DNA from 2 places in the Streptomyces sp. NPDC000151 genome. Region 2 is predicted to be linked to the other one. Evidence: riboswitches for the same ligand, from Rfam matches in the RefSeq annotation. Region 2 holds a riboswitch; the other holds the start of a gene.

Region 1 (10,682 bases), on a different contig from region 2:
TTCATGCCGGCCGCGCCCATCGCGTCGGTGATGAACGCGACGCGTTCGGCGCCCGCGTGACGGAACGCCAGCTCCAGTACGGACGGGTGCAGATGGGTGCCGTCGTTGATCAGCTCGACGGTGATCCGTTCGTCCTCCAGGAGCGCGGCGATCGGGCCCGGGTCGCGGTGGTTCAGGCCCGGCATGGCGTTGAAGAGGTGCGTGGCGACGGTGGCGCCCGCGTCGATGGCCGCGCGCGTCGCGTCGTACGTGGAGTCGGTGTGGCCGATGGCCGCGATGACGCCGGAGTCGGCCAGCAGGCGTACGGAGTCCAGGCCGCCGGGCAGCTCGGGCGCGAGCGTCATCATCTTCGCCGTGCCGCGGGCCGCGTCGACCAGCTTGCGTACGGCCGATGGGTCCGGGTCGCGCAGCAGTTCGGGCTGGTGGGCGCCGCAGCGGTGCGCCGAGAGGAACGGGCCCTCGAAGTGGATGCCGGCCAGCTCGCCCTGCTCGACCAGCTCGGACAGCACGGCCGCCTGCCGGGCCAGGTCGGCCAGGTCGCCGGTGACGGTGGAGGCGGCCATGGAGGTGGTGCCGCGGCGGCGGTGGGTGTCGGCGACCTTCAGGCACTCCTCGGGGTCGGCGGAGGAGAAGGAGCCGCCGCCTCCGCCGTGTACGTGCATGTCCACGAAGCCGGGGACGATCAGATGCCCGGACAGGTCGACGGCGGTGCCGCCGGCCGCGGGGCCCACGGCGAGCCGGTGCCCGTCGACCGTGAGGGTGAGGCCGTCGACGACGCCCGCGGGCAGCGCCACCCGGGCGCCGCTGAGGATGGTTCGGTCCGCCATCAGGCAGTTACCTCCGTGGAGAGAAGATCCCAGGCCAGCAGTCCTGCGCCCAGGCAGCCGGCGGCGTCCCCGAGCGCCGCCGGAACGATCGGGGGGAGCGGCTGGAACGTAACCCGCCGCCGGACCGCCTCCCGCAGAGGCGCGAACAGCGTGTCGCCCGCCTCGGCGAGCCCGCCGCCGATGATCAGGACCCGCGGATCGAGCAGCGTGAGGCAGGTGACCAGGCCGTCCGCCAGCGCGTCGACGGCCTCCTGCCACACGGCCGCGGCCCGCGGGTCGCCGGACTCGACCGCTTTGGCGGCGTCCGCCGCCGTGGCGTCCGGGTCACCGCAGGCGGCGGCCCAGGCCCGGCCGACGGCGGCCGCGGAGGCCAGCGTCTCCAGGCAGCCGCGCTGCCCGCAGCGGCACGGCGCGCCCTGGGGGCGTACGACGATGTGCCCGATCTCGCCCGCGCTGCCGTGCGCCCCGGCTTCGATCCGGCCGCCGATGCCGATGGCGGCCGCGATGCCGGTGCCCAGCGGCAGGAAGACGAACCGGTCAGCGCCCTTGCCGGCGCCGATCCGGCCCTCGGCGAGCCCGCCGGTGCGCACGTCGTGGCCGAGCGCCACGGGGACGCCGCTGAGCCGCTCCGAGAGCAGGGCGCGCAGCGGGACGTCCCGCCAGCCGAGGTTGGCGGCGTACACAGCGGTGCCGGCGGCCTCGTCGATGATGCCGGGGACGGCGACGCCGGCCGCCGCCGCGGGGACGCCGTACCGCCGCGCACCCAGGTCGCGCAGCTCGGCGGCGAAGTCGAGGATCGTCTCGACCACCGCCTCGGGGCCGCGCTCGCGTCCGGTGGCGCGGCGTGCCTCGTGCAGCAGGACGGGGGGCCGGACCGGCGTGCCGTCGGAGGACGACGACTCCGTACCGACGAGTGCGGCCTTGATCCCGGTGCCGCCCACATCGAGCGCGATGACATGTCTCACGCGGCACAGTCTCCCGCGAGACGCCCCGAGAGGTCTAGTCCACTGCGGTGTCGGTGCCCGGGCGCCGGGGCGGAAGGCCGGTTCACGCGCTGTGTACGGGGAGTTGGGCGGCGGGCCGCGGGCGTGCCGCCGGCCGGTCGTCGGCGCGTCGCGGGCGCGGGACGGCCGGGTGGCGCTATGGAGGAGGCTCGCATTCCGGTTCGCTGATGCGAAATGGATACCTGGTTTGGTGTAGACCTTGTGACGGTGTGCGGGGCAGACTCGCAGCTCAGCGCCCGTCGGGGGGTGATCCCCACCGCCGCGGCGCGTCCCGGAACGTAGTGCACATCTGGACTCAAAGGGCGGAACAGGGCAGCAATGGCAGTACAGCGACGCTACAAGAGCCTGGCGGCGGCGGGTATCGCGACGGCCATGACACTGGCGCTGGCCTCCTGCTCCGGCGGCCCCGTCGGCGACGACGACGTCACCCTGAAGCTGGTCGCCGCCGACTACGGCGACAGCTCCGCCAACTCCAGCAAGCACTACTGGCACGACGTGGTCGAGGCCTTCGAGGCCAAGCACCCGCACATCAAGGTCGACGTCGACGTCTACAGCTGGAAGGACGTCGACAAGGAGGTCGAGAAGCGGGTCAAGGCCGGCAACGCCCCCGACATGGCCCAGATCGGCGCCTACGCCGACTACGCCGCCGAGGGCAAGCTCTACAGCGCCGACGACCTGCTCTCCATCAGCACCCAGGCGGACTTCACGCCCGGCCTCGCGGACGCGGGGGAGTACCACCGCGTCCAGTACGGCATGCCCTTCGGGGCCAGCACGCGCCGCCTCTTCTACAACAAGAAGCTCTTCGCGCAGGCCGGCATCGCGAGCCCGCCCAAGACCTGGTCCGACATCAAGCAGGACGCGCAGCTCCTGAAGGCCGCGGGCGTGAAGATCCCCTTCGCGCTGCCGCTCGGCCCCGAGGAGACCCAGGCCGAGACCATGATCTGGATGCTGAGCGGGGGCGGCGGCTACACCGACTCCATCGGCAAGTACACGATCGACTCGCGGCAGAACGTCCGCACGTTCAAGTGGGTCAAGGACAACCTCGTCGCCCCGGGCCTGACCGGCACCGACCCCGCGAAGCTCAACCGGCAGGACGGCTTCAACGCCTTCGCGAGCGGCCAGGCCGGCATGCTCAACGGCCACCCCACGCTGATGCAGCAGGCCAAGGCCAAGGGCATCGACTACGGCACCGTCGCGCTCCCCGGCATCACCGGCCCGGCCAAGTCCACCATGGGCGTCGCCGACTGGATGATGGGCTTCAAGCAGCACGGACACCGCGCCCAGATCGGCCAGTTCCTCGACTTCGTCTACAACCAGGACAACGTCATGCGGTTCTCCGGCGACTACGGCCTGCTGCCCGTCACCGTCTCCGCCTCCCAGAAGATGCTCGTGGACGACAAGTACAAGAAGCTGCACGGCTTCCTGAAGCAGCTGCCGGAAGCGGAGTTCTACCCCGCCGACAAGACCTCCTGGCCGCTGGTCAGCAAGACCATCAAGGCCAATATGGGCGGCGCGGTCGGGAAGAACGGCGACCCCGCGGCGGTGCTCACCGACATCCAGAACACCGCCAATGAGGCGGACAACGCGACGCAGTGACGCCCGTCGGGCCGCCCCCGCGGCCGCCCGGCCGGGTGATCAGTAGGGATGTCGTACCGCCGGGCTATCGTGGTCGTGTGGTCCCCGAATCGCCGTCCGAGCGGCTGTCAGCGCGCGACGAGGCCGTGCTCGCCGTGGAGCGCCGCTCCTGGGCGGGGCCCGGCGCCAAGGAGCGCGCGATACGCGAGCGGCTCGGCATCTCGCCGACCCGCTACTACCAGCTGCTCAACGCCCTCCTGGACGACCCGCGCGCGCTCGCCCACGACCCCGTGACGGTGAACCGGCTGCGGCGGGTGCGGGAGGAGCGCCGGGCCCGCCGCTGACGGCCCACGGATCGCGGTATGCGCCCCCCGTATGCCCCGCCCCACCGATAGGCTCGGCCCCATGGGCAGCCCCGAGAACCCCCTCGCGCAGCCGAAGACCGAAGCGGGCCGTGCGGGCCTGGCCGGCTTTCTCGCCCGGCCCGCCGACGCCGTCGTCGCGCTCGACTTCGACGGCACCCTCGCCGGCATCGTCCCCGACCCCGAGCAGGCCCGCGCCCACCCCGGCGTCGTCCGGGCGCTCACCCGCCTCGCCCCGCTGCTGCGCTCCGTCGTGGTGATCACCGGCCGCCCGGCGCAGACGGCCGTCCGGCTCGGCGGCTTCGCGGACGTGGCCGGCCTGGACCACCTCGTCGTCCTCGGGCACTACGGCGCGGAGCGCTGGGAGGCCGCCACCGGCCGGATCGAGGCGCCCGCGCCGCCGCCGGGGGTCGCCGCCGCGACCGCCGAGCTGCCCGGCCTCCTGGAGGGCTCCGGAGCCTGGCAGGGCGGGCCGGTCGACACCGCGATCGAGACCAAGGGTGGCCGGGCCGTCGCCGTGCACACCCGCCGCACCGCCGACCCGCAGGGCACCTTCGAGGCGCTGCGCGCGCCGCTGGCCGCGCTCGCCGAGCGGCACGGCCTGATCGTCGAGCCCGGCCGCTTCGTCCTGGAGCTGCGCCCGCCCGGCGTCGACAAGGGCGTCGCGCTCACGTCGTACGTCCGCGAGGTGGGCGCCGGCGCGGTCCTCTACGCGGGCGACGACCTCGGGGACCTGGCCGCCTACGCCGCCGTCGACGCGCTGCGCGCCGAGGGCCTGCCCGGAGTACTGGTGTGCAGCTCGGCAACGGTGGGCGAGGGCGCCGAGGAACTGGCGGCCCACGCCGACCTGGTCGTACCGGGCCCACCCGGGGTCGTGAAACTGCTGACGGGGCTGGCGGAGGCGCTGGCGACGCACGCCTGAGGGCGCGCCCCGCAGGGGCGCAGCCCCAGGGGCGCGGGGAACTGCGCGAGCAACCACAACGGCGGGCCAGCCGGCAACGGACCGCCCGGGGCAGCCCGGAACCGCCCGGCTTCAGCCCCGCAGGTCCCGCAGCTGGTCCAGGAACCACTGCGCCGGCGGCAGCGCCGTCGCCGCCGCCGCCAGCCGCTTCGTGCGCTCCGCGCGCTCGTCCCGCGGCATCGTCAGCCCCGCGTGCAGCGCCTCCGCCGTGCCCCCGATGTCGTACGGATTGATCACCAGCGCGTCCTCCGACAGCTCCGCGCAGGCCCCGGCCTCCCGGGAGAGGACCAGCGCGCAGCCCGCCTCGGACACCACCGGCACCTCCTTCGCGACGAGGTTCATGCCGTCGCGGATGGGGTTGACCAGCGCGACGTCGGCGAGCCGGTAGGCGGCCAGGGAGCGCGCGAAGTCGTCCTTGACGTGCAGCACGACCGGCAGCCAGCCGTCCGTGCCGAACTCGTGGTTGATCTCCTCCGCCAGCCGCCCCACCTCCTCGGTGTACTGCCGGTACACCGCCAGGTCCTGCCGCGAGGGATAGGCGAACGCTATGTGCACCACCCGGCCGCGCCACTCGGGGCGGTCGGTCAGCAGCCGCCGGTACGCCTGGAGGCCGCGCACGATGTTCTTCGACAGCTCCGTGCGGTCCACCCGCACGACCGTCTTCCGCGGCGCGCCGTCCTCCCCGGTACCGATCTGCTCGCGCAGGTCCGCCAACCGCTCGTCGACGTCCGGCTGCCGGGAGCGCTCGCGCAGGAAGTCCGCGTCGGCGCCCAGGCCGTGCACCCCGAGCCGGGTGGTCCGGCCCTCGTACGTGACGCGCAGGCCCGCCTCCCCGTCCCGGGCGACCTCGGCGCCCAGCACCGCGGCGCAGCACTCCGCGAACGCCGCGGCCCAGCGGTGGGTCAGGAACGCCGCCCGGTCGCCGCCCAGGATGCCGCGCAGCACCTCGGCCGCCACGTCGTCCGGCAGCAGCCGGAAGTAGTCCGGCGGCGCCCAAGGGGTGTGCGAGAAGTGGCCGATGCGCAGGTCGGGGCGGCGCTCGCGGAGCAGCCCCGGGACCAGCGTGAGGTGGTAGTCCTGCACGAGGACGGCGGCGCCGGGCGCGGCGGCCGCGGCGAGCGCGTCCGCGAAGGCGGCGTTGTACGCCTCGTACGACGCCCACTGGCCGCGGAAGTCCGCGTCGAACGCCGGCTCCAGCGGCGTCTGGTACAGCAGGTGGTGGATGAACCACAGCACGGAGTTGGCGACGCCGTTGTACGCGTCCGCGAAGACCTCGGGCGCGATGTCCAGCATCCGGACGGACTGCCCGCCGGTGTCGCCGGGGTCCAGCAGTCCGTCGCCGTCGGCGGCGGCCCGGCGCGCCGCCTCCCGGTCGCCGTCGCCGAGCGCGGCGCAGACCCACACGGCCCCGGCGTCCGGGCCGATGGCCGACAGGCCGGAGACCAGCCCGCCGCCGCCGCGTTTGGACGTCAGCGTGCCGTCCTCGCCCAAGGCGTAGGAGACCGGACCGCGGTTGGACGCGACGAGAACCTGGGCACCTGAGCTGGAGGAGACCATGCCGATGACCTAACCCGCCACAGATCCGCTCAAACGTACGGCCGGGAGCGCATCGAGGGCGCAGCCGCACGTCGGGCGCCGCGTCCCCTCATGCCGCGCGCCGTTCCGCGTACTCCGGTATGTCGCGCATCGGCGGCCGCTCCTCGGTGTCCACGTCGGTCGTCCGCGGGACGAAGCCGCCCTCCGCACCGCGGTCGAACTGGGTGAGCCGGGGCCGTACGAGGTGCCCGCGTGCCAGCCGCAGCTGGGCGGTGCGGTAGATGGCCGCTGCCATCCGGCCGAGCGCCTGCCCGTCCTGGTGCCGGTGCTTGCGCACGCCCACGTCGACCTGCGCCAGCGCGTCCAGGCCGACCGTGTGCAGCGCGTCGACCAGCAGGCCCAGTTCGACGCCGTACCCGACGGGGAAGGGCAGCCGCTCCAGCAGCGAACGGCGGGCCGCGTACTCGCCGCCCAGCGGCTGGACGAAACCGGCCAGCTGCGGCCAGTGCAGATTGAGCAGCGGGCGGGCCACCAGCTCGGTGACCCGTCCTCCCTGGCCCCCCTTGGGGCCGCCGGCGCCCTCGCCCAGCGGCCGGTCGTACATCGCCTTCACGAACTGCACCCGCGGCTCGGTCAGCAGCGGCCCGACGATCCCGGACACGAAGTCGGCGGAGAACTCGCGCAGGTCGGCGTCGACGAAGCAGACGATGTCGCCGCTGGTGGCCAGCAGCGAGCGCCACAGCACCTCGCCCTTGCCGGGCACCGTCGCCAGCCGGGGCAGGATCGCGTCGCGGTGCACGACCCGGGCGCCCGCGGCGGCCGCGACCTCGGCCGTGCGGTCGGTGGAGCCGGAGTCCACCACGACCAGCTCGTCGACCAGCGGCACCGCGGCGGACATCAGGTCGCGGCGGATGATCTCCACGATCGTGCCGACCGTGGCTTCCTCGTCGAGCGCCGGCAGCACTACGCTGACCGTCTGCCCCGTACGGCTCTTCGCTGCCAGCAGCTGGTCGAGCGATCGGTCGGCGGCTGACCATGAGCGGCCGGCCAGCCAGCGCTCCACCTCTTCCAGCACGAATCCGTCTCCTTCTGCTACGCGCGTGAGCCATCTTGCTACGCGGTGTGAGCCATCTCGCGGTTCGGACGGCTATCTCAACCGTCCACCCCTTCGGTTACAGTCTTGAACAACGCGGATGACCACCGCATGCCGGGGTCACCGCTGAACAAACGCCTGTGTTTCGTACACAGGCCATACCGCTCATCCAGAGGGGCAGAGGGATACGGCCCGTTGAAGCCCCGGCAACCCTCCAGCCGGTCTTGCCGCCAGGACGCTGATGTCCGCCGCGCGAGGCTCCCGGCTAGGGAAGGTGCCAAATCCGTCTCACGGCGAAGTGCGTCGTGAGGAAGATGAGGAGAAAGGGCCTCGCCTCCATGGCTGTGCAAGCTTCCGAAAGCACCACTTCCGCCGTCACCCTCGGTCCCGCCGCCGCGCTGTCCTGCCGCGAGTGCGGTACGCGCTTCCCGCTCGGTCCGATCTTCGCGTGCCAGGAATGTTTCGGGCCGCTCGAAGTGGCCTACGACCTGCCGAGCGGCGACCCCGAGGGCCTGAGGAAGCAGATCGAGGCCGGTCCGAACAACATCTGGCGGTACGCGCCGCTGCTGCCCGTCCCCGCCGACGTGGCCGACAAGCCCAACCTCAACCCGGGCTTCACCAAGCTGGTCAAGGCCGACCGCCTCGCCGCCGAGCTCGGCGTCACCGGCGGGCTGTACGTGAAGGACGACTCGGGCAACCCGACGCACTCCTTCAAGGACCGCGTCGTGGCGATCGCCGTCGAGGCGGCCCGCGCCTTCGGCTTCACCACCCTGTCCTGCTCCTCCACGGGCAACCTGGCCGGCGCGGTCGGCGCCGCGGCGCGCCGGGCGGGCTTCCGCTCCTGCGTGTTCATCCCGCACGACCTGGAGGCCGGCAAGGTCGTCATGGCCGCGGTCTACGGTGGCGACCTGGTCGGCATCGAGGGCAACTACGACGACGTCAACCGCTTCTGCTCCGAGCTCATCGGCGACCCGCTGGGCGAGGGCTGGGGCTTCGTGAACGTCAACCTCCGCCCGTACTACGGCGAGGGCTCCAAGACGCTCGCGTACGAGATCTGCGAGCAGCTCGGCTGGGAGCTCCCGGACCAGCTGGTCATCCCGATCGCCTCGGGCTCGCAGCTCACGAAGATCGACAAGGGTCTGAAGGAGCTCATCGCGCTGGGCCTGGTCGAGGACAAGCCGTACAAGATCTTCGGTGCCCAGGCCGAGGGCTGCTCGCCGGTCTCGACGGCCTTCAAGGCCGGCCACGACGTCGTACGCCCGCAGAAGCCGAACACCATCGCCAAGTCGCTGGCGATCGGCAACCCGGCGGACGGCCCGTACGTGCTCGACATCGCCCGCCGCACCGGCGGCGCGGTGGAGGACGTCAATGACGAGCAGGTCGTGGACGCGATCAAGCTGCTGGCCCGCACGGAGGGCATCTTCGCGGAGACCGCGGGCGGCGTGACCGTCGGCGTCACCAAGAAGCTCATCGAGAACGGGCAGATCGACCCGGCGAAGTCCCTCGTCGTCCTCAACACCGGCGACGGGCTCAAGACGCTGGACGCCGTGGCGCCGACCACCGGCCCGACCGCGACCATCCGCCCGAGCCTGGACGCGTTCCGCGAGGCCGGCCTCGACAAGTAGTGGGGTTCCGGCGGGCCCGTCGGCGGGCCCGCGCCGCCTCCCCGCTCCGCCGCGCCGCGGAGCCTTTGTACTCGTTTTCCCGGAACCTGGAAGGTAGAAGAACCCCATGAGCGTGAGCGTCCGCATCCCCACCATTCTCCGCACCTACACCGACGGCAAGGCCGAGGTCTCCGCCGAGGGCGCGAACCTCTCCGAGGTCATCGCGGACCTGGAGAAGAACCACACCGGCATCGCGGCCCGCGTCCTGGACGACACCGGCAAGCTGCGCCGCTTCGTGAACGTCTACGTCAACGACGACGACGTGCGCTTCGAGCAGGGGCTGGAGACGCCGACTCCGGACGGCGCCGGCGTTTCGATCATCCCCGCGGTGGCCGGCGGCTGCTGAAAAGCCTCTCGTCGCCCGGCGCACGCCCCTTTGTGCGCCCCGTGTGCGCCCCCTGTGCACCGTCTCGTGGGTGACGGCATACGACTCCTGGAATCGCCCCGTCCGCAGCGAAAGCGGACGGGGCGATTCCATGTCGTTAAAGGCGATACAGTTGAGGTGAATCCTCTTCGCGCGCGTGCCTGACGCATATGAGAACGCGACAAGATGTGCCCAAACTGTGTGCGCATTTTGTCGTGTTGATGAGCTATGCCCGGCCCGGCTTGCCCAGAATTATTGAGACTTCGCCGTAAATCGGCGAATGGTCGTGGGCAGAATTCTCGTCCGATTGACCTGTTGCGCTGGGCATCGGTGCAGATACATTCAGCGGCGGTCGACGCGTTCCGGCGCACACCCTCCTTGGGGGTGAGGTCTGACCCGGGTCCGCGGAGTGCGGTCCTGCGCAAGGGCCAGCAATAGGGGAGTTAGGAATGGCTCAGGGCACCGTCAAGTGGTTCAACGCGGAGAAGGGGTACGGCTTCATCGCGGTCGACGGTGGTGCGGATGTTTTCGTCCACTACAGCGCGATCCAGATGGACGGTTACCGCACCCTTGAGGAAGGTCAGCGGGTCGAGTTCGAGATCTCGCAGGGCCAGAAAGGGGCCGCAGGCGGACATGGTTCGCGTGGCCGGCTGAAGCGCCGACCGACTGCAGCGTACGGAGGCCCGTGTCCCCTGAGGGGGGCACGGGCCTCTCGTTGTGCGCGGGTGCGGAGGCGCTTCTCTGTTCCCAAGCTTGCACTCGGAGGGGTCGAGTGCTAATCATTGGGCTTAGCACTCTCCCAGTGAGAGTGACAGAACTTGGATCGGGTCAGCGAGGTCCGCAGGCCGGGTGGGGCAAGGAACCACACGGCACGCAGACCGTCCGTCGCGGGCGCGGGCGCGGTCCGGAGCAATCCACCCCTGTCCGGGAGGACCACTTCACATGGCCAAGATCATCGCGTTCGACGAGGAGGCACGGCGCGGTCTCGAGCGCGGGATGAACCAGCTCGCCGACGCCGTCAAGGTCACCCTTGGCCCCAAGGGCCGCAACGTCGTCCTTGAGAAGAAGTGGGGCGCCCCCACGATCACCAACGATGGTGTCTCCATCGCCAAGGAGATCGAGCTCGAGGACCCGTACGAGAAGATCGGCGCCGAGCTGGTCAAGGAGGTCGCGAAGAAGACGGACGACGTCGCCGGTGACGGCACGACGACCGCGACCGTCCTGGCCCAGGCCCTGGTCCGCGAAGGCCTGCGCAACGTCGCGGCCGGCGCCAACCCGATGGCTCTGAAGCGCGGC
Region 2 (10,682 bases):
AAGCCCTCGGAGAGCCACAGCGGGGTGGCGGCCGTCGTCACGGCACGCGTGGCGACGTGGGTCGTCTCGTGGGTGAGGACGATGCGGCGGCCGAGGTCGCTCAGCTCCCCGTACGCCTGCGGGTTCACGATCACCCGGTCCGCCGGTGCCCGGTTCGAGGCGCCCGCCTCGCCCGTGGTGACGGCCGCGATCCCCGTGTACGCGGAGTCGTCCGAGGAGCCCAGCAGCTCGGCCATGCGGCGCACCGAGTCCGGCGCCTCGACCACCACCTTGCGCGACCAGCGGCCCGGCCAGGCGTCCGCGACGGCCGGCACCGCGGCGTCCGTGCGCCGGGCCAGCTCGCGCAGCCGCGCCGCGGACTGCCCGGTGCCCAGCACCAGGCTGCGCTCGCCGCGCACGAGCCGGACCCGGCCCTGGTCCCACAGCTGACGCGCCGTCCGCTTGCCGTTCGGCGCGCCGTCGGTGTCCGAGGTGATCCGCCAGTGGCCGTCGCGCCGGGTGAGGGTGAGGTACTGGACGGCCGTGACGGGCGCGGTGTCGTATCCGGCGAGGCGGTAGCGGAGCCGGACCTCGGCGGCGACGCGGGGGCCGCCGCCCGCCGCGGCGGGGAGCGGGAAGGCGCCGGTGCGCACGAGGCGGTAGCGCCAGTCGGCGAGCGGCACGCCACGCAGGTTCGCGAACATCGCCCGCTGCCGGTCCCGGAAGCCGTCCGCCGCCGGGTCCACCGAGGCGAGGAAGGCGCCTTCGTCCCGGTCGCGGACGGCGGCGGCGCGAGCGTCCAGCACCTGCCGCACGGCCGTACTGTCGGTCACTTCGCGGGAGGGGCCGCCGCAGCCCGTGAGCACCGCGAGCAGCAGGGCCAGACAGGCCGCCGCCCAGGTCACCGCCGTGTGCCGCCGGTACGGCCGCCGCATTTCCACCACGCGCCGAATCGTACGCGTGAGCGGATACCGGCGGACAACATTCGGACGCTCGTCAGCCGCTTCCGGTGGGACCGGCCTCAGACCCGGGTCACCCCGGACACCGGCATCATGCCGACCGGGTCGTACCGCACCTGCGCGCCCGGGTGCGGCGCGTGCACGACCTGCCCGTTGCCCACGTACATCGCGACGTGGCTGGCGTCGGAGCGGTAGATGACGAGGTCGCCGGGGCGGGCCTGGGACAGCGGGACCTGGCGTCCGGCGTACCGCTGCGCCTGCGAGGTGCGCGGCAGGGAGACCCCAGCTCTGGCGTACGCCCACTGCATCAGCCCGGAGCAGTCGAAGGAGCGCGGGCCCGAGGCGCCCCAGACGTACGGGGCGCCGACCGCCGAGCGGGCCGCGGCCACCGCGAGCGCGGACCGGCCGGAGAGCCCCGAGAGTTCGGTGAGCTCCGGGAGCACACCGTCGCGGGCGCCGCGCGAGGCGCGGGCGTAGGCCGCCCGGTCGCGCGCGGGCAGGGAGGCGAGCAGCTGCCGGGCCGCGCCGAGTTTCCGCTCGACGGCGTGCTTGTGGCGGGCGACGGCGCGCCGGGCCTCCTCCAGCCGGGCCAGCCGGCCGGCGGCCTCCCGGCGCTCGCGCTGCAGCACCCGCTCGGCGTCCACCAGCCGGTTCAGCCGTCCGGCCTGGGCGGTGCCGAGCCGGTTCAGGGTCTGCGCCTTGTCGAGGTAGTCGGCGGGGCGCGCGGAGAGCATCAGGGCGAGCGAGGGGTCCACGCCGCCGGAGCGGTACTGGGCGGCGGCCATCGCGCCGAGCCGGTCGTGCAGGCGGTTCACGCGTTCCTGGGCGCGGGCCGCGCGGTCCTGGAGTACCGCCACCTGGTCGCGCAGCTCGGCGGTGCGTTCCTTGGCGCCGTTGTACCGCTCGGTGGCCCGTTCAGCGCGGGCGTAGAGCGCGTCGACGCGCGAGGTGAGCTGCGCGTGGCTCGCGGTGCGGCCGGTGCCGGTACCGGGGTCGGCGGTCGCCGGGACCGCGGTCAGCGCGGCGGCGGTGGCCGCGGCGGCGGCCGACATCAGCGTGATCCGTGCCGGGCCCTGCGGGCCGGCCGGCGAGGAACGGCGGTGGGACGCCACGTGAGGCCGCACTCCCTTCCCGTGCAGCCCCTGCCGCCCGGGGCGGGCGGTCCGTGTCCGGCGGCTGCGAGGGCAGACAGTAATCGCGCCGGTACACCCCGGCCAAAGACCTCCGAACCCGCACAAAAATCCGCCTCGCCGGTGACTGTGCAGGTCACCGGCGAGGCGGTAAGTCAGGGGCGGCTGCCGCAATTCCCCCGATCGGGCGGCACGTTCGGACGTTTCCGGCGTGTCGGAGCCGCCCGTCGTCACGCAGCGTCGGCCGCGTAGCGCGTCAGACGCGGACGCCGTACATGTCAGACGCGGACGCCGTACATGAAGGGCATGTTGTCCATCGACTCGAAGCGCACCGCGGCGCCCGGCTTCGGCGCGTGCAGCACCTGGCCGTTGCCCGCGTACAGGCCGATGTGGTGCAGGTCGCTGTAGAAGAGCACCAGGTCGCCGGGCTTGAGCTGGCCGCGGCCGATCTGGGTGCCGGCGGTCGCCTGCTCCTGCGAGGTGCGCGGCAGCGACTGGCCGGCCTGCTGGTACGCCCAGGAGGTCAGGCCCGAGCAGTCGAAGGAGGACGGGCCGGTGGCGCCCCAGACGTAGGGCGAGCCTATCTTCGTCTTCGCGGCGGCGAGGGCCGCGGCGGCCCGCTGCGAGCTGGGGACGGCGCTGCCGAGGTCGACCCGGCTGTTGGCGCGGTTGGCGCGCTCCTCCTTGGCCTGGAGCGCCGCGCGCTCCTTGGCGGTGAGGGTGTTGAGCAGCTTCTGCGCCTTGGCGAGCTTGCCCTGGATCTCGTCCTTCTTGTCACCCAGCGCCTTACGGGTGTCGGAGAGGTCCTTGATCTTGCCGGCGGCCTCTTCGCGCTCCTGGGACAGGGTGCGCTGCTTGTCCGCGATGACCTTCAGCTGCGAGGCCTGCTTGCCGCTCAACTGGTCGAGCGTGGAGGCCTTCTCCAGATAGGTGTCCGGGTCGCCGGAGAGGAAGAGCTGCACCGAGGGGTCGATGCTTCCGCTGCGGTACTGGCCCGAGGCCACCGTGCCGATGCCCTTGCGGAGCTTGTTCAGGTCTTCCTGGCCACGGGCGACCTTGTCCTGGAGGCGGTCGACCTCCTTCTGCAGCTTCTGCTGGTCCTCCTTGGCACCGTTGTACTTCTCGGTGGCCTGCTCCGCCTGCTCGTAGAGCTTGTCGACCTCGGACTTGACTTCTTCCTTGGTCTGCTTCGGCGCGGCCTGGGCGGCCTGGGAGGACAGGGCGACCGCAGCGGCGGCGGTCGCGGTGAACACGGTGACGCGCGTGCGGCTCGGCTGCTTGGGTCGACGGTGGGACGCCACGGGGGCGAGCTCCTTCTTCCTTCAGCCGCCTACCGGGTGGTGGGGGAACTGGGATCCCCGGCTCCGCGTGAACGCCGCGGACTCGGCGGTTCCTTCACTGTTCATCCCGGTTGGATGATCAACTGCATGAAGGCTCGGGCCTGACCTTAGTAACCGAGTTGTGATCGCTTCAAATCTTCACGGGAAAAAACTTGGCCACACGCGCATCCTTTACCAATGTGGCACCGCCCGTAGCAGGTAACTGACGCTCCGAGACCGCCTGAAGGGCTGCGGAGTGTTCTATCCCACACCTTCCGCACCACGCCCGACGCCCGTTCAGGTACGGGCAAGTCGCTTGAGAAGAAGGGCCGATGCCACCGGGCGGGCCCCCGCCTTCGCCACGCCGTCGGCCACTTCGCGGTCGGTGGAGACCACCACGACGGGGCGGCCGGGCGGTTCGGCCCGTACCAGCTGACGAATCAACTCATCGGCCGTTACGCCCGGTTTGCTGAAAAGAACCCGTACGCCCCGCGGTGGGGCGAGCAGTACCGGCGCGGCCAGCTCGGCGCCGTCGAAGACACATGTCATCTCGGCGCCGGTCTGCGCGGCCAGCACGGCCAGCCCGCCCAGCAGCCGCAGCCGCTGCTTGTCCAACGGCATCGTCGGATAGCCGGTCTTGGTGACGTTGTAGCCGTCCACCACGAGGTGGGCCTGCGGCAGCGCCAGGAGCTGGTCCAGCAGCGCCGGGTCCATGTCGGACAGGGCGCGCGCCGCGACGTCCTTCGGGGTCATCCGGCCCGGCTCGACCGCGTCGACCGTGTCGGCGGGGTGCACATTGGCCGGCGGCAGCGCCAGTTCGCGGCGGAGACCCTGCGCCGCGTCCAGGACGGTGTCCAGGAGCAGTCGCAGGCGCATGTCCTCGACGCTGCGCCCCTCCCGCGCGGCGCGGCGCCCCGCTTCGAGCGCCGACTCCGCCTCCGCGACCCGGGCCTTGAGCCGGCGCATCTCGCTGTCGCTGGTCGCCTTGTCCGTGGCCGCGGCGGAGCGCAGCGACTCGGTCTCGTCCTCCGCCTTGCGCGCCGCGGCCTGCGCGCGCTTCACGTCGCTGAGCGCGCTGCGCAGCTTGCGCTGCAGCGCGTCGTTCTCCTTGCGCGCCGCTTCGAGCTCGCCTCTCGCCCGGTCGGCCTCCGCGCGGGACGCCGCCCGCGCCTCGGCCAGCTCCTCCCGCAGCCGGGCGAGCTCCCGCTCGGCCTCCTCGCCGGCCCGCTGCTCGTCCGCGCGCCGGACCTCCTCGCCCACGGCGGCGACCAGCTTCGCCCAGCCCGGCGGGCGCAGAACGTAGGCCGCCGCCGCGACATCCATCGGGTCGGCGGCGGCGGGCGGGGTGCCCTGCTGCAGGGCTTCGGCCAGTTCGGCCTGGGTCTCGCGCAGCCGGGCCGCGATCCGCTGCCGGAAGACCGGATCGCTCTCCAGCGACGCGGCCATCGCGTTGCCCGCGAATTTCACCCGCCGGGAGGGTGTGAAGCGGGCGTACTGGCGCAGAGGTGGCGGGAGTTCGGCGACCGTCAGGCCGCCGAAGGACTCCGCGGTGAGCGCCACGACACGGCGCCGCACGCCCTCGGGCAGGGGACGGTCGAGCACTTCGTCGGCCGCACCGGCCTCCGGATCGCGCTCTTCCCCCTCATGCCCTGCTGGACGCTCCACCACTGCTGCACCGCTCCGATCTCAGACGTCCGCGCCGGGGCGGTCCACCAGCTCGATCTGGTCGACCGCGTTGCACCAGCGGCAGCGGACGGACTCGATGCTCTCACTGAGCACCTCGCGCTCCTCGACCTTGGGCTCGCCGGCCAGGTCGAGGTGGACGTACTCCACCACCTTGGACTGGCGGGTCACGTCGAAACGCGTGAGGTTGCCACACAGGGTGCAGCGCCACCGGGTTTCGGCCGTCGGCAGGGGAACAGCCATTGTGTCGTCCTCTTTCGTCAAGCGTCGTACGTTGTGCGGGTTCTCGCGGTGCGCCGTCGGACTGCGGAAGTACGGAAAGTACTGCCCGTAACCCTACGGCCTGGTGGCGACCGGGTGCCGTCCCCGCCCGGGTACCGGAACACGGCGAGGCACTCTGTCCCCTTTGTGGCTATTACGCCATGATCACTTCATGTCGGCCTCGTTTCCGTCCCCGCGGACCGTGTTCTCCCGTATGACCAACGTCCTCATCGGCATCTGCTGCGTGGTGTTCGTCATCGGCCCGGCCTCGGGGCTGAACGGGATACACGGCACCGGCGAATCGCTCCTGCAGGCACAGAGCGCGTACTTCGCCCGCTGGGGCGTCATCCCCCGCGACCTGTGGAGCGGCGATCCGAAGGCCCTGCTCACCCCGCTCACCGCGCTCTTCGTGCACGGCAGCTGGCTGCACCTGCTGGGCAACATGCTCTTCCTCTACGTCTTCGGGGGCATGGCCGAGGCCAGAATGGGCCGGCTGCACTTCGCGGTCTTCTACGTCCTGACCGGTTACGTGGCCCTGATGGGCTACGCGGCGGCGCACGCCGAGTCGGGCCAGACCCTGGTCGGCGCGTCCGGATCGATCTCCGGCGTGCTCGGCGCCTTCCTCTACCTCTTTCCCCGCGCGCGGGTGACCAGCCTCTTCCCGTTCCTCTTCTTCCTGCCGCTGCGCTTCCCCGCCTGGGCGGTGCTGCTCTTCTGGTTCGCGCTGCAGTGGCTGGCCGCACAGCGCGCGGTCAACGGCCCCGGCGTCGCCTACCTGGCCCACGTCGTCGGCTTCCTGCTGGGCTTCCTGTACGCCTGGGTCCGCTACCACGTCCCGGCCGCTCCACCGCAGGCCGCGCCGGGCCTCCCCGGTAGGGTGGAGCCCACAGAACGGCCGACCGAGGGAGAGAGCCAACCGTGATCACTTCGATCGTGCTCATCAAGACCAGCGTGGACCAGATCCCGGAGATCGCCGAGAAGATCGCGGCGCTCGACGGCGTCAGCGAGGTCTACTCGGTCACCGGCGCGCACGACCTGATCGCGATGGTCCGGGTGGCCGAGCACGACGAACTGGCCGACGTCATCCCCGGCCGGATCAGCAAGGTCCCCGGCGTCGCCGCCACCGAGACCCACATCGCGTTCCGCACGTACTCCCAGCACGACCTGGAAGCGGCGTTCGCGATCGGACTGGACGCCTGAAACACCGCCCGCACGTCATCGCCGGACAGGCCGCAAAATCAAGCCCGTCCGGCGATTGAGGACACCGGCCGTAGGCCGGCCCGGCTCAGCCGCGGTCCGGGACGCAGCGCCCCTCCTCGGTCCGGTAGGACCACCGCGCGCCGTCCCGCACGAGCTCCTTCACCGCCGTGACGAACCGCTCCACGTGCTCGTCCGGCGTCCCGGCGCCGAAGCTCACCCGGATGGCGTTCAGCGACCGCTCCCCCGGCCTGGCGTCCGGCGCGCCGCACTCGCCCGGGTCCTGCGGGTCACTGCCCAGCAGCGTCCGCACGAGCGGGTGCGCGCAGAACAGCCCGTCCCGTACGCCGATACCGTACTCCGCGGACAGCGCGGCGGCGAAGTGCGAGCTGTTCCAGCCTTCCACGACGAACGACAGCACGCCCACCCGCGGCGCGTCGTCGCCGAACAGCGAGAGCACCTTCACCTCGGGCACCTCGGCGAGCCCGGCCCGCACCGTGCCGATCAGCTCCTGCTCCCGCGCGACCAGGTTGTCGAACCCGGCCTCGGTCAGCGCCTTGCACGCGGAGGCGATCGAGTACACCCCGATCACGTTCGGCGAACCGGCCTCGTGCCGGGCGGCCGTGGTGTGCCACTCCACCTGCACCCCGCCGTCCTCGCGCCGCGCGACCTTGCGGCTCGCGCCGCCGCCGGCCAGGTACGGCTCGGCGTCCTGCAGCCAGTCGGCGCGGCCGGCCAGCACGCCGGACCCGAAGGGCGCGTACAGCTTGTGGCCGGAGAAGGCCACCCAGTCCACGTCCAGCTCGGCGATGTCCACCGGGTGGTGCGGGGCCAGCTGCGCGGCGTCCAGCACGATGCGCGCGCCGTGCGCGTGCGCCGCGGCGGCCAGCTCGCGCACCGGCCACAGCTCACCGGTCACGTTCGACGCGCCGGTCACGCACACCAGCGCCGGGCCGTAGGGCTCGCGGTCCGCGAGCGCCTGCTCCAGCGTGTCGACCGCCTGCTGCGGGGTCCGCGGGGCGTTGAGGTACGTCACGCCGATGTCCGCCCGCTGCTCCCAGGGCAGCAGCGACGCGTGGTGCTCGGTCTCGAAGACGAACACCCGGGTGTGCGCGGGGAGCACGCCGGCCAGCAGGTTGAGCGAGTCGGTCGTCGAGCGGGTGAAGACGACCTGGTCCGCCTCCCGGCAGCCGAGGAACTCCGCGACCGTCTTCCGGCTGTTCTCGAAGAGGTCGGTGGAGAGCTGGGAGAGGTACCCGGCGCCGCGGTGCACGCTCCCGTAGTACGGCGCGTACGCGGCCACGTCGTCCCACACCCGCTGCAGGGCCGGGGCGCTGGCGGCGTAGTCCAGCGCGGCGTAGGTGACCTCGCCGCCGGTGACGAGCGGGACGCGCACGTCGCTGCCGAGGACGGGGAGCGGCGCGGCGGCGGTGCAGGCGGGCTCGGCGTCGGCGGTGTCGGCGGTGGCGAGGGCGGTTTCAGGGCGCACGGACATGGCGGAGTCTCCCGGGGATGCACGAGATGTGCGAAGTAGGCGAATGACACGCACAGGGCGTGGAAAGACCCGCGGGCGCACAGGTACCTCGGACAGAGGGGCGCCACAGGCGGGGTGTTGGGAAAAAGGGGCCTACAGGCCCTAGCGCATTCGCTGCATCACGGAAGAGCTCCCTCGATAACCAGGATCCCTGGCGAGGGATCCGCGCTTGCCGCCGGCCTTGCTGCCTGCGACCTGGTCATCACCCGGGGCACCCCGCCACGGACGGAGGGTTGCCGGACAGCAAGCCGGGGCCTAATCGCTGTCACTCGTGACCTGCCGAGAATCATGCCACATGATCGGAACGCCGCAAGGGGTGTCCGGGATGCGGACACCCCCTCGCGCCGCGGGACGTTACGCGTTCGAAGCAGCCACCCAGCGCTCCAACGTCGCCCGTGCCGCGCCCGAGTCGATCGACTCCGCCGCCTTCGCCATCCCCGCCGCGATCTGCTCGTTCAGCGGCGCGTCCGTCGGGGCCAGTGCCACCAGCGCCGCAGCGGAGTTCAGCAGGACCGCGTCCCGTACCGGACCCGGCTCGCCGGCCAGCAGGCGGCGGGCGACGTCCGCGTTGTACGAGGCGTCCGCGCCGCGCAGCGCGTCCACCGGCACCAGCTCGATGCCGACGTCGCGCGGGTCGAAGGACACCTCGCGCACGGTGCCGTCCCGGACCACCCACACCGTGGAGGTGGCCGTGGTCGTCAGCTCGTCCAGGCCGTCGTCGCCGCGGAAGACCAGCGCGGAGGAGCCGCGCTCGGCGAGCACGCCGGCCAGGATGGGCGCCATCCGGGCATCGGCCACGCCGGTGGCCTGGGCCGTGACCTTGGCCGGGTTGGTGAGCGGACCGAGCACGTTGAAGGTCGTGCGGATGCCCAGCTGGCTGCGGGCGGGTGCGACGTGCCGCAGCGAGGGGTGGAACTTCACCGCGAAACAGAAGGTGATGCCTGCTTCCTCGGCGACCTCCACCACCCGGCGCGGCGACAGGTCCAGGTTCACGCCGAGCTTCTCCAGGACGTCGGAGGCTCCGCTCGCGGAGGACGCGGCGCGGTTGCCGTGCTTGACGACCTTCGCACCCGTGCCGGCCACCACGATCGAGGACATCGTGGAGATGTTCACGGTCTTGGCGCCGTCGCCGCCGGTGCCGACGATGTCCACGCTGGGGCCCGGCACCTCGATGAGGTTGGCGTGCCGGTACATCGCGCTGACCAGCCCGGAGATCTCCGCGACCGTCTCGCCCTTGGCGCGCAGCGCCACCGCGAAGCCGGCGATCTGCGCGTCGCTGGCCTCGCCGCGCATGATCCGGTCCATCGCCCACTCGGTGGAGTCGGCGGAGAGGTCACTGCCTTCGAGGAGGGCGTTCAGCACGCCCGGCCAGGTGCGGGCCGCCACGCTGCCGCCGCCATCCGGGGTCACAACGTTCATGGTCCACGCTCCTGGGTGAGTCAAAAATCTTCACAGCGAGCCTATCGGGCCCGTAGGTACGCCGGAGGGCCCCGTCCGGTGCGCGGACAGGGCCCTCTGGGTGGCGTTCCTTGCTACGTGCTCGGGGTCACGGTGTCGATACCGCGGCCCCGCGGAGATCAGTGGTGGCCGTGGCCGCTGGTGATCTCCTCGTACTCCTCCACCGTCGGCTTCGGAATGTAGTTGTCCTCGCCGTAGAAGCCCTTGGAGAGCTTGGCGCGCAGCTTGTGCGAGCGCTTGATCTTGCGCTTGACGCCGTTCTCGTCGACCTCGGGGCCGATCTCCAGCGGCTTGGGCTGCTCGTGCTGGGTGAGCGCGTGCATCTGGTCCTGCGTGAGCGGCTCGTGCACCTCGATGAACTCACCGTGCGGCAGCCGCTTGATGATGCCGGACTCGCGTCCGTGCAGCACCTTGTCGCGGTCGCGCCGCTGCAGACCCATGCAGATCCGCTTGGTGATGATGAAGGACAGCACCGGGCCCACGAAGAACGCGATCCGGACGAACCAGCTGATCGAGTTGATCGACAGGTGGAAGTGCGTGGCCCACAGGTCGTTGCCACCACCGACGAGCATGACCAGGTAGGCGAAGAGCCAGGCCACACCGAAGCCGGTACGGGTCGGGGCGTTGCGCGGGCGGTCCAGCAGGTGGTGCTCACGCTTGTCGCCGGTGACCCAGGACTCGATGAACGGGTAGACCGCGATGGCCGCCAGCACCACCGGGAAGATGACGATCGGGATCAGTACACCGAAGTTGATGGTGTAGTGGCCCGCGATGTTCCACTCCCAGCCGGGCATGACGCGGATCAGACCCTCGGCGAAGCCCATGTACCAGTCGGGCTGGGCGCCGGTGGACACCTGGTCCGGACGGTACGGGCCGATGGCCCACACCGGGTTGATGCTCGCGATCGCGGCGATCACCGAGATCACACCGAAGACCAGGAAGAAGAAGCCTCCGGCCTTGGCCATGTAGACCGGCAGCAGCGGCATGCCGACCACGTTCTTCTCGGTCTTGCCGGCACCCGGGAACTGCGTGTGCTTGTGGTAGAAGACCAGGATCAGGTGCGCCACCAGCAGGCCGAGCATGATGCCCGGCAGCAGCAGGACGTGCACCGTGAAGAACCGCGGAATGATGTCGTGGCCGGGGAACTCCCCGCCGAAGATGA

The links. Region 2 has a riboswitch for S-adenosylmethionine ahead of ABT381_RS16805 (aminotransferase class V-fold PLP-dependent enzyme). Riboswitches for the same ligand answer to the same signal wherever they lie in the genome.
Region 1: another riboswitch for S-adenosylmethionine. It lies ahead of thrC (threonine synthase); the one in region 2 lies ahead of ABT381_RS16805 (aminotransferase class V-fold PLP-dependent enzyme).

Annotation. Positions count from the first base shown of each region.
Region 1 covers NZ_JBEPFC010000017.1:44,869-55,550, forward strand. Annotated here, with positions in the region: gene nagA (N-acetylglucosamine-6-phosphate deacetylase) at 1-827, opposite strand, end outside; gene ABT381_RS08315 (ROK family protein) at 827-1,792, opposite strand; gene ABT381_RS08320 (extracellular solute-binding protein) at 2,150-3,427, shown strand; gene ABT381_RS08325 (DUF3263 domain-containing protein) at 3,505-3,750, shown strand; gene otsB (trehalose-phosphatase) at 3,812-4,690, shown strand; gene ABT381_RS08335 (alpha,alpha-trehalose-phosphate synthase (UDP-forming)) at 4,802-6,286, opposite strand; gene ABT381_RS08340 (glucosyl-3-phosphoglycerate synthase) at 6,375-7,340, opposite strand; SAM riboswitch class I at 7,521-7,679, shown strand; gene thrC (threonine synthase) at 7,697-8,983, shown strand; gene ABT381_RS08350 (MoaD/ThiS family protein) at 9,090-9,368, shown strand; partial or broken gene ABT381_RS08355 (cold-shock protein) at 9,836-10,040, shown strand; gene groL (chaperonin GroEL) at 10,329-10,682, shown strand, end outside.
Region 2 covers NZ_JBEPFC010000051.1:23,351-34,032, forward strand. Annotated here, with positions in the region: gene ABT381_RS16770 (hypothetical protein) at 1-914, opposite strand, end outside; gene ABT381_RS16775 (C40 family peptidase) at 1,001-2,050, opposite strand; gene ABT381_RS16780 (C40 family peptidase) at 2,347-3,369, opposite strand; gene ABT381_RS16785 (NYN domain-containing protein) at 3,685-5,055, opposite strand; gene ABT381_RS16790 (hypothetical protein) at 5,074-5,313, opposite strand; gene ABT381_RS16795 (rhomboid family intramembrane serine protease) at 5,504-6,253, shown strand; gene ABT381_RS16800 (Lrp/AsnC family transcriptional regulator) at 6,250-6,531, shown strand; gene ABT381_RS16805 (aminotransferase class V-fold PLP-dependent enzyme) at 6,617-8,023, opposite strand; SAM riboswitch class IV at 8,223-8,339, opposite strand; gene trpD (anthranilate phosphoribosyltransferase) at 8,417-9,481, opposite strand; gene qcrB (cytochrome bc1 complex cytochrome b subunit) at 9,640-10,682, opposite strand, start outside.